2 regions of the Streptosporangium longisporum genome follow, and region 1 is predicted to be linked to the other one. Evidence: predicted binding sites of a transcription regulator. Region 1 holds the regulator's gene; the other holds the start of a gene.
What was found. Region 1 encodes HrcA, which represses chaperone genes, less so after heat shock. Its sites were predicted from a motif close to TTGGCACTCTCNNNNNGAGAGTGCCAA; they were not measured.

Region 1 (6,544 bases):
ACCCTGCCCACCCTGGTGATAGGGCTGCTGACCGGGCTGGCCGTAGGGCTGTTGACCGGGCTGACCCGGCTGACCGGGCTGGCCGTAGGGCTGCTGGCCCGGCTGACCCGGCTGGCCCGGCTGACCGTACGGCTGCTGACCCGGCTGGCCGTACGGCTGCGGGCCCGGCCCGCCCCCGTACCCGGGCTGTCCGTACGGCTGCCCGCCGGGTGGACCATATGGCTGCTGGGGGGCGCCGTGACCGGGGTCACCGGCCGCGCCTCCCGGGAAAGAACCAAAATCTTTGGACATATACGGATTGTGGTGGCTTCGCCTTGGATCGCGATAGCAGTTGACTTAACAACGGCTTGGCGGGACCATCCGCAGCTCTTGCTTATCGCGCCTTTCGCGCCGGGGCCGTACACTTGGCACTCGGGAACACAGAGTGCCAGACCTCGTGTTTCCCTCGGACGCAGGCAGGGAGGTGACCACGTTGGTCGACGACCGGAAGCTCGCGGTGCTACGCGCCATCGTCGAGGACTACGTGTCCACCAACGAGCCGGTGGGTTCCAAGGCGCTGGCGGACCGGCACAACCTGGGGGTCTCACCGGCGACGATCCGTAACGACATGGCCGTGCTGGAGGAACAGGGATACATCGCCCAGCCCCACACCAGCGCCGGCCGGGTGCCCACCGACAAGGGCTACCGGCTCTTCGTCGACCGGCTGTCCCAGGTGAAACCGCTCTCCAGCGCCGAGCGCAAGGCCATCGAGAGCTTCCTGGCCGGGGCCGTGGACATCGACGACGTCGTCATGCGGACGGTGCGGCTGCTCGCCCAGCTGACCCGCCAGGTCGCCGTGGTGCAGTACCCGACGCTGACCAACTCGGCGGTCCGCCACGTCGAGCTGGTGCCGCTGAGCGAGCACCGGCTGATGTTCGTGCTGATCACCAACACCGGCCGGGTCGAGCAGCGGGTGGTCGAGCTGCCCGAGGTCGCCGACGAGCAGCGGGTGGCCCACCTGCGCGCGGTGCTCAACACCTCCCTGGACGGGTGCGGGCTCAGCGGCGTCCCCGACAGGGTCGCCGACCTGCCCGAGCGGCTTTCGCCCGAGGACCGGCCGCTCGCGGCCACGATCCTGTCGGTGCTGCTGGAGTCGCTGGTGGAGAAGCACGATGAGAAGATCGTTTTTGCCGGGGCCGCCAACCTGGCGGGAGCCGACTTCACCGTCGGCCTCCGCGACGTGCTGGAGGCCCTGGAGGAGCAGGTCGTGCTCATGCGGCTGCTCGGTGAGACCTCCGACCTGTCGGCGCTGACCGTGCGGATCGGCTCGGAGAACCCCTATACCGGACTCCAGGGCACGTCCATCGTCGCCGCCGGATACGGTTCTGGGGACAAGCAACTGGCCCGGCTCGGTGTGCTGGGCCCGACGCGTATGGACTACCCGGTCACGATGGGCGCGGTGCGCGCGGTGGCACGCTACGTCAGCCAGATCCTGGCTGCATCCTAAGAGGTCAACGAAAAGTGGCTAAGAGCGACTACTACGGCACCCTCGGGGTGCGCCGTGACGCCAGTGCGGAAGAGATCAAGAAGGCCTATCGCCGCCTGGCGCGAGAGCTGCATCCCGACGTCAATCCCGACCCTGAGACCCAGGAGCGGTTCAAGGAGATCACGCAGGCCTACGAGGTCCTCTCCGACTCCAGCAAGCGCCAGATGTACGACATGGGCGGCGACCCGTTCTCCTCGGGCGGCCCGGGGGCCGGAGGCTTCGGCGCGGGGTTCCCGTTCAGCGACATCATGGACGCCTTCTTCGGCGCCGCCGGTGCCGGAGGCGGCCGGGGGCCCCGGTCGCGCGCCCGTCGCGGGCGTAACGCCACCATCCGGGTCGAGCTGGACCTGCAGGAGTCGGGCTTCGGCACGACCCGCGAGCTGGTCGTCGACACCGCGGTGGTCTGCAAGGTCTGCACCGGCTCCGGTGCCGCCGCCGGGACCCACCCCGACACCTGTGACATGTGTCACGGACGCGGTGAGGTCTCCCAGGTCACCCGGTCCTTCCTCGGCCAGGTCATGACGTCGCGTCCCTGCCCCCAGTGCGGCGGCTTCGGCTCGATCATCCGCAACCCCTGCCAGGAGTGCTCGGGCGACGGCCGGGTCCGTACCCGGCGGACCATCAAGGTCCGCATCCCGGCCGGTGTCGAGGACGGCACCCACATCCAGCTCGCCGGTGAGGGCGAGGTCGGTCCCGGTGGCGGCCCCCCCGGCGACCTGTTCCTGGAGATCGTCGAGCGCCCCCACGACACCTTCGAGCGGCGTGGCGACGACCTGCACTGCACCGTGCAGATCCCGATGGCCGCGGCGGCGCTCGGCACCATCCTGACCATGGAGACGCTGGACGGCGCCGAGGAGCTGGACATCCGTCCCGGCACGCAGTCCGGGCAGACGATCCCGCTCTACGGCCGCGGGGTGCAGCGCCTGAACGAGACCGGCCGCGGTGACCTGCTGATCCACGTCAACGTGGAGACCCCCACCCGCCTGGACGCGGCCCAGGAGGAGCTCCTGAGGGAGCTCGCCAGGCTCCGCGGCGAGGAGCGCCCGCCGGGCAAGTTCGCGCCCGGCCAGCAGAGCTTCTTCTCCCGGCTGCGGGACGCCTTCAACGGCCGCTGACGAGATGACCCGGACAGCGCTCCCAATGCCCTTACCGACCAGGTCGACTCGACGGTCGGCCCCATCGGCCGGGCAGGCCCGGCCCGGCGCGTCATGAGCGTTCCGGTCTTCCTGGCCGAGCGCGCCGACCTGGCCGGGGCGGCCGGGACGGAGTTCGTGCTCGGCGGCCCCGAGGGACGCCACGCGGCGGCCGTACGGCGGCTGCGGGCCGGGGAACGGCTCGACCTGACCGACGGTGCGGGCCTCGTCGCCGAATGCGTGGTGGTCGAGGCCGGCAAGGACTCGCTCCGGGTCGAGGTGCTGCGCCGCCACGACCTGCCGGCGCCCTCCCCGCGGCTGGTCGTGGTCCAGGGGCTGCCCAAGGGCGACAGGGGCGAGCTGGCCGTGGAGATGATGACGGAGGCCGGGGTCGACGTGATCGTCCCCTGGGCCGCCGCCAGGTGCGTCACCCAGTGGAAGGGCGAGCGCGCGGCCAAGGCGCTGGCCCGCTGGCGCTCCACCGCCCGCGAGGCGGGCAAGCAGTCCCGCCGCTTCCACCTGCCGGAGGTGACGGAGCTCGCGACCACCGCGAAGGTCGCCGGCCTGCTCTCGGCCGCGGCGCTGGGCGTCGTCCTGCACGAGGAGGCGGCCCTCGCGCTGTCCGGCCTCGCGCTCCCCGCGGGCGGCGACATCGTCGTGGTGGTCGGCCCGGAGGGCGGGATCTCCCCGGAGGAGATCACCGCGTTCCGGGAGGCCGGGGCGTCACCGGTGCTGCTCGGCCCGACGGTGCTGCGCACCTCGACGGCCGGGGTCGTCGCGGCGGCGGTGCTCCAGGCCCGCAGCGGCCGCTGGTGACCCGGGACGCCGCCCCGCGACGAACGCCGGGCGACACCCGCCGACGACACCGGTCCGCCGATGACACCGGCCGGCCGGTGAAAGCGACCGGACGACGGCCGGACGACGATCGGGACCGGCCCGGTGACGGCTAGGTGCCGGTCGGGGTCGGGACGGGGGTGGCCGGCTCGGTCGGCGTCGGGGGCGACACCTCGTTGCCCGGCGAGCAGTCCTCCGCCGAGCAGGGGCTCTGCGTGGGCGTCGGCGTGGCCGTCGCCGAGGCGTCCTCGCACCACTCGGGGGGCTCGGCGCCCTCTCCGCCCTCGATGGGCTCGCCGTCCAGCGGGGTGGGGCAGGGGGGCGTCGGCGTGGGCCGGGGCTTCGCCGTCGTCGAGGTCGGCCTGGCGGACGGCCTAGGGCTCGCGGTGGCGCTCCTGGAGGACGTGGGCTCCGGCGCGGGCGGGGTCGCCGACCGGGAGACGATCGGGAGCGGGGCCGGGTTCGAGGCGGCCGGTGTCGAGGGGGCCGGGGGACGCGAGGTGGCCGACCCGTCGGGCGGGGTCGACTCGGTGAAGTTGACCTGCCCGGCGTCCACCGAGGGGATCACCCGCTCGCGGAGCTCGGGCACCACCATGACGACGGTGGACGCGACGAGGACGGCGCCCGCGACGGAGACCCCGGCGCGCCACCACATCAGCCCGCGGATCCCGCGCCGTTCGATGCGGGTGCGGATGATCTCCAGCCCGTCCGGGGAGGGAACGACCGAGTTCGCCTCCGCGTTGAGCGCACGGCGAAGGAGCTCGCCGTACTCATCCGGGGAGTCGGTCATGACAGTTGCTCCAGTGAGGTTCGTAGGGCGGCCATGCCGCGAGCCGTGTGGCTCTTGACCGCGCCCTTGCTGATGCCCATCGCGTGGGCGATCTGAGCCTCGGACAGATCTCCGTAGTAACGCAGGACCAGGGCCTCCCGCTGGCGTGCGGGCAGCCCGCGCAGCGCCTCGATGACGGCGGATCGTTCGAACTCGCCGATCGCGCCGTTCTCGGCGCTCGGCGCGTCGGGCATGCCCTTGGGCGCGTACTTCTCGACGACCGCCCGGTGCCGAAGCACCGAACGTGATCGGTTCACGACCGACTGTCGCAGGTAGGCCAGTGCCTTGTCGGTGTCGCGCAGGCGACGCCAGGCGCCATGGATGGCGACGAACGCGTCCTGCACGACCTCCTCCGCGGTTGCCATGTCGCGGACGAGCAGGACGGCAAGCCGGACAAGAGACCGGTAGTGCGCGCTGTAGAGCGCGGTAACGGCCATGTCGGCATCCCATCCGACGGGCACCGCCCCGAGCGACCTGTCGGCCACGAGGGTCTCGGTGGTCACATCAGTGGGACGCTTGGCCTTCCCAGAGGGTTTACGCTCTTCCGGTTCATTAGGGGGCATGACCCAGTCGTGTCCTCGCCAGGCGGCCATATGGTGCTGCGCGCAAAGGGCTGTCGTGGTTGAAGTTTTGCACATCCACCATATCCGGGTGGATCTTTGTTTGCCGACCGGAACCATCACCGATTCGCAACGTCCTCGGCGGTAAGGTGCCTGCATGGTGAGCGAAGCCGACTGCCTGTTCTGCCGGATCGTGGCCGGGGAGATCCCCGCGAAGATCGTCCACGAGACCGACCGCACCGTGGCCTTCCGTGACGTCGACCCCCAGGCGCCGACCCACGTGCTGGTGATCCCCAGGGACCACCACCCGACCGTCGCGGCCCTGGCCGCCGCCGGGGGCGGCCTGGCCGAGGAGGTCCTCGCCGCCGCGCACGAGGTCGCCCGGCTGGAGGGCGTCGCCGAGACGGGCTACCGGCTGGTGTTCAACACCGGTCCCGAGGCCGGTCAGACCGTCTTCCACGTGCACGGACACGTGATCGGCGGGCGCGGGCTGAACTGGCCGCCCGGCTGAAAACCGATAGGCGCGATCGTCGCGATGGCGGATACCATGGCGGTGAAGTTCCGCGCCTATATCTGGAGGCGAACAGGCCGTAAGGCCCGCTCATGTCCGAGACAAACGATTCCAGCAGAACGCCGTCCAAGTCCAGGGGCTCCGGCCGCACCCAGGCGAAGGTGGTGATTCCGGACGATCAGTCGATGGTCAGCCTGCTGGGCTCGCGCGACGAGCTGTTGCGCGTCATCGAGGGCGCCTTCCGCGCCGACGTCCACGTCCGGGGCAACGAGATCACGATCACCGGAAGCCCCGAGGAGAGCAGCACCGTGGTGCGGCTCTTCGAGGAGATGTCCGAGCTCGTCCGGGGAGGCGCGCAGCTGACGGCGGACGCGGTCGAGCGCAGCATCGCCATGCTGCGGATGACCTCCGACCGTCCCGCCGAGGTGCTCTCGCTGGACATCATCTCCTCGCGGGGCCGGACCATCCGCCCGAAGACCGTGAACCAGAAGCGCTACGTCGACGCGATCGACAAGTACACCATCGTCTTCGGGATCGGCCCGGCGGGCACCGGCAAGACCTACCTCGCCATGGCGAAGGCCGTGAGGGCCCTCCAGGAGAAGAAGGTCAACCGGATCATCCTCACCCGCCCGGCGGTGGAGGCGGGCGAGCGGCTGGGCTTCCTGCCCGGCACGCTCTACGAGAAGATCGACCCCTACCTCCGGCCGCTGTACGACGCGCTGCACGACATGCTCGACCCCGACTCGATCCCCCGGCTGATGGCCGCGGGCACGATCGAGGTCGCGCCCCTGGCCTACATGCGCGGCCGTACGCTCAACGACGCCTACATCATCCTGGACGAGGCGCAGAACACCTCGCCGGAGCAGATGAAGATGTTCCTGACCCGGCTCGGCTTCAACTCGAAGATCGTCGTCACCGGTGACGTCACCCAGGTCGACCTTCCCGGGGGCACGCAGAGCGGCCTGCGGGTCGTCCAGGACATCCTCGACGGCGTCCAGGACATCCACTTCTCCCGTCTGACCAGCGCCGACGTGGTGCGGCACAAGCTGGTGGGCGACATCGTGGACGCCTACGGGCGCTACGACGAGGCGCAGCGCCAGAGCGCGCCGCAGATCAAGGGAATGGCCGGCAAGCAGCGTCCCCGGGAGAGGA
Region 2 (6,544 bases), on a different contig from region 1:
CCGGTCGAAGTGGTCCTCGATGGAGCGCTTGGTCTTGCCCGTGACCATGAGGAGGTCGAGCAGACCGGCGGAGACCGCCTCCTCGACGACATACTGGATCGCGGGCTTGTCGACGATGGGCAGCATCTCCTTGGGCGTCGCCTTGGTCGCCGGGAGAAAACGGGTGCCCAGGCCCGCAGCGGGAACTACGGCTTTCGTCACAGCTTCGAAGTCGGCCATACCGAAACCTTAGTGGAGGGATCTGTGGACAAGCTGAAGCTGCGTTCCACGATCGAGGCCGCGCGGGCCTCGATCCCCGGCGAGCGGCGGCACGCGGCTTCCGTCCAGATCAGGGAATCCCTGCTGGACCGGCCCTGGGTGCAGATGGCCGGGCTGGTCGCGTGCTACTGGTCGATCGGCACCGAGCCGGCCACCCACGGGCTGGTCTTCGCCCTGTGGAAGCACGGCGCGACCGTGATCCTGCCCGTGCTGCGCGAGGACGACGATCTCGACTGGGCCGTGTACGACGGCCCGGACACCCTCGCCCCCGGGCGGTTCGGCCTCATGGAACCGGTCGACACCCGGCGTGGCGTCGACGCGATCAGGACGGCGGCGCTGGTGATCGTGCCCGCGCTGGCGGTGGACGCCTCCACCGGGGTGCGGCTCGGCCGGGGCGGCGGCTCCTACGACCGGGCGCTGGCCAGGGTCGGCCCGAACGTGCCGACGGTGGCGCTGCTGCACGAGGGCGAGCTGCTCGACGGCGTGCCCGCCGAGCCGCACGACCGGGCGGTCCGCTACGCCGCGACACCGGACGGGATCGTCAGGATCGCCGCGGACGGGTGAGATCCGTCCCGGCACGGACGGACCGGTGGAACGGACGGACCGGTGGAGTGGCCGGGGCGGCCCGCGCAGGTGAGACCCCGTCGCGGCCGGACCGGACCGGACGGGGCGCGGGGCGTCCGGGTCGCGACGGGGAGCGCGTGTCCACGGTGCATGACGGCGACTCGGAATGCGACACAATGGTCCCCGGAGTCGGAGAGGGGGCCAGATGGGACTGGACGTCTGGCTGCTTCTCGGTGCCGGGATCGTCATCGCGGCCATCGTCGCCGTGCGTGTCGCCCATCGCAGCGGACTGCCCAGCCTCCTGATCTTCCTCGGCTTCGGCCTGCTCATCGGCGAGTCCGGGTTCGGGCTGCAGTTCGAGGATCCGCAGCTCGCCCAGCAGATAGGCCTGATCGCGCTGGCGATCATCCTGGCCGAGGGCGGCCTGACCACGAGCTGGAACCACGTCAGGAACGCCATCCCCACCGCGCTGGTGCTCGCCACCGTGGGCGTGGGGGTGAGCATCGTGGCCGTCGCGGCCCCGGTGCACCTGATCCTCGGCATGGACTGGCGGACCGCGCTGCTGCTGGGCGCCATCCTCGCCTCCACCGACGCCGCCGCGGTGTTCTCGGTCCTGCGGCGCCTGCCGCTGCCCTCGCGCCTGGCGGGCATCCTGGAGGCCGAGTCCGGGTTCAACGACGCCCCCACGGTCATCGCGGTCATGCTGCTGAGCGCCGCCACCTCGCCCAGTCTCGGGGTCGCCCTGTTCGAGGTGGTCTTCGAGCTGGTGGTGGGTGCGGCCGTCGGCCTGGCGGTCGCCCCGCTCGGCACGTACGCGCTGCGCCGCATCGCGCTGCCGGTCTCGGGCCTGTACCCGATCGCGGTGCTCGCGCTCGCGTTCGTCGCCTACGCCGGGGCGATGCTGCTGCACGGCAGCGGTTTCCTCGCGGTCTACCTCGCCGCGCTGGTCATGGGCAACTCCCGGATGCCGCACCGCGCGGCCTCGCGGGGGTTCGCCGAGGGCGTGGCCTGGCTGGCCCAGATCGGCCTGTTCGTGATGCTGGGGATGCTGGCCAGCCCGTCGGAGATGCCGTCCGCCATCGTTCCCGGCCTGGTGGCCGGGTTCATCCTGGTCGCGGTGGCCCGGCCCGCGTCAATCATCGTCTCGGCGCTGCTGGTCCGGCTGCTGCGCGTGGACCGGCTGAACTGGCGCGAGCAGGCGTTCCTGTCCTGGGCCGGGCTGCGCGGCGCGGTCCCCATCGTGCTCGCGACCATCCCGTGGGCGGCCACCTCGATGGACGACGGCACGGCCAGGTTCGTGTTCAACGAGGTCTTCGTGATCGTCGTCGTGTACACCCTGCTGCAGGGGCCGACGCTGCCGTTCGTGGCGAAGCTGCTGGGCCTGACCACCCCGGCCGAGGCGCGCGACCTGGAGGTCGAGTCGGCCCCGCTGGAGGAGCTCAACGCCGACCTGCTCCAGGTACGGGTGCCGCCGACGTCCAAGCTGCACGGGGTGGAGATCTTCGAGCTGCGGCTGCCCTCGGACGCGCAGGTCACCCTGATCGTCAGGGACGGCCGGACGTTCGTCCCGGCCGACTCCACCAGGATCCGGGTGGACGACCAGCTCCTGGTGGTGACCACGGCCGCCTGCCGCACCACGGTCGAGCGCCGGATGCGGGCGATCAGCCGCAAGGGCAAGCTCGCGGGCTGGTACGGCGAGCAGGGCACCTGACCGAAACCCCGCCGTACGGGCCGATGCGGGACGTGTCGTAGATCTTCCCCCGTGGCCGCCGGGGCACCTGACGGGAATCTCCCTATGGAATGCGAGAACTCCGACTCGCGTTTATGCTTGTCGGCTGCGTACCATTAGCAGTCGCGCCACCAGAGTGCCAATCGGCGCGGACCACTACGAGGAGGAGCGCGTGCCCACCTACCAGTACGCTTGCAACGCCTGTGACCACCAGTTCGAGATCGTCCAGAAGTTCTCCGACGACGCGCTCACCGAGTGCCCGAGCTGCGCGGGCAACCTGCGCAAGGTGTTCTCCGCGGTCGGCATCGTCTTCAAGGGCTCGGGCTTCTACCGGACCGACAGCAGGTCGTCCTCGTCCAGCACGGTGACCTCCGCGAACGGCTCGTCCGGCTCCTCGGACTCCTCCAAGTCGTCGGACTCGTCGGGTTCCTCGAGCTCCACCGACTCCAAGGGCTCTGCCGACTCCAAGGGTTCCTCGGGTTCCTCGGACGCCAAGCCGTCGAAGGCCACGAGCACCCCGGCCGCCGCCGCCTCCTGAGCCCCGCGCGTCCCGCCCCGCCGACCGGCCGTCACCGGATCCGGTAGGTACGGTACGACGGCCCGGTGGCCTGCCGTACGATCCGGTGACACGGTGACCGGTCTCACGGCCCGGTGACACGGCGGCCGGTCCCTCGGTTCAACGGCCCGGCGGCCGGTCCGCGGCCGAGCCGAGCAGCTCGCGGGGAAGCCTGTCCAGCAGCTCGCGCAGGCGCGGGTGCTCGGCCGGGTTCCAGTCGTCGACCAGCCGGGCGAGCCCGTCGCGGGCCTCCTGCACCAGGCGGCCCGCCGTCCGCTCGCCCTCGTCGGTGAGCTCCAGGACCTTCCCGTCGCCGGACCTGCGGACCAGGCCGCGCTCGACGAGCGCGTCCGCGTACGGCCGGCCCTCCTCGACCGTGACCCCCGCCCGCGTGGCCAGGTCCGCACCGGCCTGGGGTCCGCACGAGGCCAGCCGGGTGACCAGCCAGACCGACCCCGGCGATACGTCCATCCCGGTCGCCTCGCCCAGGCGGCGGTAGTAGTCGGCGCGCATGTCCGCGTCCGCCAGCCGCCACAGCCCCCGCTCGACCTCGCCCAGCGAGGACCGCTCGACCGGTACCGCCCCGTAGCAGTCGCCGGGATCGGTCACCTTCGTCGTCTCCCGCAGCGGCGTCTCGGGCAGCAGCCAGGCCACCGCGAACGCCACCAGCGCCATGGGCACGCTGTACAGGAAGACCTGGGCGATCGCGCCGGAGTAGGCGTCCAGGAACGCGGTGGCGGTCTCGGGAGGCAGCCGCCGTACGGCCGTCGGATCGGCCTGGACGGTCTCCGCAAGCCCCGGCGGCAGGCCGGCCGTCCGCGAGAGGCGTTCCAGCGAGTTCCCCAGACCGGAGCTGAAGATCGCACCGGCCACCGCGACGCCGAACGAGCCGCCGATCGTCCGGAAGAAGGTCGCCCCCGACGTGGCCACCCCCAGGTCCTCGAAGCCGACCGCGTTCTGCACGGCGAGGACCAGCACCTGCATCACCAGCCCGAGGCCGACCCCCAGCACGAGCAGCGACAGGCTCAGCTGCAGGGCGGAGATGTCCGGGTTCACGTACGAGAGCAGGTAGAGCCCGACGGCGGTGATCGCGCCCCCGGCGATCGGGAAGGCCCGATACCGCCCGGTACGGCTGATGACCATCCCTCCGGTGATCGAGGTGACCAGCAGGCCGGCCATCATCGGCAGCAGGTGCAGGCCCGAGGTGGTGGCCGACACCCCCTGCACGACCTGGAGGAAGAGCGGCATGTAGGTGAGCGGGCCGAACATCGCGAACCCCACCAGGAAGCCGATCAGCGACGCCACGTTGAAGGTCCGGATCCGGAACAGCCTCGGCGGCATCACCGGCTCCGGAGCCCGATGCTCGGCCCGCCACCAGAGCGTCAGCAGCACCACGGCGGCCACGGCCGGGCCGAGGATCGCGGGATGGCCCCAGGGATAGGTGGTGCCGCCCCAGGTGGTCACCAGGATCAGGCAGGCGGCGGCACCGCCCAGCAGGACGATCCCCAGGTAGTCGATGGTGTGCCGGGTCCGCTCCCCGCTCGGCGGCAGCGCCCTGGCCACGACCGCCAGGGCCACGGCCCCCAGGGGCAGGTTGACGTAGAACACCCACCGCCAGGACAGGTGGTCGACGAACAGGCCGCCGAGCAGCGGGCCGGCCACGCTGGAGACGGCGAAGACCGCCCCGAAGAACCCCTGGTACCTCCCGCGCTCGCGGGCCGGGACGACGTCGGCGACGATCGCCTGGGAGAGCACGATGAGCCCGCCGCCGCCCAGCCCCTGCAGGCCGCGGAACGCGATCAGCTCGCCCATGCCCCGCGCCTGGCCGCACAGCACCGACCCGATCAGGAAGACGACGATCGACGCCTGGAAGAGCCCCTTGCGGCCGTACTGGTCGCCGAGCTTGCCCCACAGCGGCGTCGAGACCGTCGAGGCCAGGATGTAGGCGGTCACCACCCATGACAGCTCCGCCAGCCCGCCCAGGTCGCCGACGATCGTGGGCAGCGCCGTGGAGACGATCGTCTGGTCCAGGGACGCCAGCAGCATGCCGAGCATGAGCGCGCCGATGACGAACCCCACGCTCCCCGCCCGCTCCGGGGTTCGCTCCCGGATCCCCTTCCGGGTCTGCTTCCCGGCTCGCTCCCGGGTCCCCTTCGGGATCTGCTCCCCGCCTCGCTCCCGGTCCTGCTCCCCGCCCCGCTTCCGGTCCTGCTTTCCGGCTCGCCTCCGAGGCCACCGTCGGGACCGCTGGACACCCATGGCGCGCCTCCGCCTCCGATCGGTTCCACCGATCCTACTCAGGGTGAGCAAGCGATCACTCGGTGGGTGCGGTCGTCCACAGGCGCGACCCGGGGCTCCTCGCGGGCCGTCCGGCCGCGCTAATCTCGGCGCCATGGTCAATCGCGCGGACATCGGGGTCATCGGCGGCTCGGGCTTCTACTCGTTGCTCGACGACGCCACCGAGATCGAGATCAGCACACCGTACGGCCCTCCGAGCGACGTGGTCACCGTCGGCCGCATCGGGTCGCGTTCGGTCGCCTTCGTCCCCCGGCACGGTCGCGACCACCGCTTCCCGCCGCACCGCATCCCTTACCGGGCGAACCTGTGGGCCCTGCGCTCCCTCGGGGTCCGCCAGGTGCTCGCGCCCAGCGCGGTCGGCTCCCTGCGCGCCGAGATCGGCCCCGGCGCCCTGGTCGTGCCCGACCAGCTCGTCGACCGCACCTCCGGGCGCGTGCAGACCTACTACGACGAGGGCGGCGTCGTGCACGTGGCCTTCGCCGACCCGTACTGCCCCGTCGGCCGCTCGGCGGCCGTCACCGTGGCCGGCGCCTCGGGGTGGGAGGTGTCCGACGGCGGCACCCTCGTGGTCATCGAGGGCCCGCGCTTCTCCACCCGCGCCGAGTCCCGCTGGTTCGGCGCCAACGGCTGGTCGATCGTCGGCATGACCGCCTTCCCCGAGGCCGTCCTCGCCCGCGAGCTGGCCCTGTGCTACACCTCCGTCTCCCTGGTCACCGACCACGACGCCGGGGTCGAGGCGGGTGAGGGCGTCACCCACGAGGAGGTCCTGGCCTTCTTCGGGACCAACGTCGCCCGCATGCGCTCCCTGATCGTCGACGTCGTCGCGGCCCTGCCCGACGAGCGCTCCTGCCCCTGCGGGAGTGCCCTGGACGGGTTGAAGCTGCCGTTCGAGCTTCCGGGCTGAGCCCGGGGGCTCCTCGGGCTGGACGGGTCGTCGCCGTTCGGAGGGACGGCCTGTCCCCCATTCCCACCGAAGGTGGTTCCCGGCCCTGGCGGGGTCGTCCCGCTCCTGCGTCCGCTGCGAGCACCGTCCCCGAAGCCGTCACGGCTCCCCGTGGGCTTTCGGTGGAGGTGGCCCCGGTCCTGCGGTGAGGTCGCCACCGTCTGACGTTGATCATTTCCACCCTCCGCCCCGAGTG

Region 2: ABD832_RS24485 (FmdB family zinc ribbon protein) is a predicted target of HrcA. The motif match lies at 2,668-2,694, and genes of this name have one in related genera.

What each region holds. Positions count from the first base shown of each region.
Region 1 covers NZ_BAAAWD010000022.1:65,489-72,032, reverse strand. Annotated here, with positions in the region: gene ABD832_RS35740 (hypothetical protein) at 1-291, opposite strand, end outside; gene hrcA (heat-inducible transcriptional repressor HrcA) at 473-1,486, shown strand; gene dnaJ (molecular chaperone DnaJ) at 1,501-2,640, shown strand; gene ABD832_RS35725 (16S rRNA (uracil(1498)-N(3))-methyltransferase) at 2,734-3,474, shown strand; gene ABD832_RS35720 (hypothetical protein) at 3,605-4,282, opposite strand; gene ABD832_RS35715 (SigE family RNA polymerase sigma factor) at 4,279-4,758, opposite strand; gene ABD832_RS35710 (histidine triad nucleotide-binding protein) at 5,042-5,392, shown strand; gene ABD832_RS35705 (PhoH family protein) at 5,485-6,544, shown strand, end outside.
Region 2 covers NZ_BAAAWD010000014.1:236,862-243,405, forward strand. Annotated here, with positions in the region: gene galU (UTP--glucose-1-phosphate uridylyltransferase GalU) at 1-219, opposite strand, end outside; gene ABD832_RS24475 (5-formyltetrahydrofolate cyclo-ligase) at 244-822, shown strand; gene ABD832_RS24480 (potassium/proton antiporter) at 1,028-2,533, shown strand; gene ABD832_RS24485 (FmdB family zinc ribbon protein) at 2,724-3,089, shown strand; gene ABD832_RS24490 (MFS transporter) at 3,228-5,186, opposite strand; gene ABD832_RS24495 (S-methyl-5'-thioadenosine phosphorylase) at 5,500-6,309, shown strand.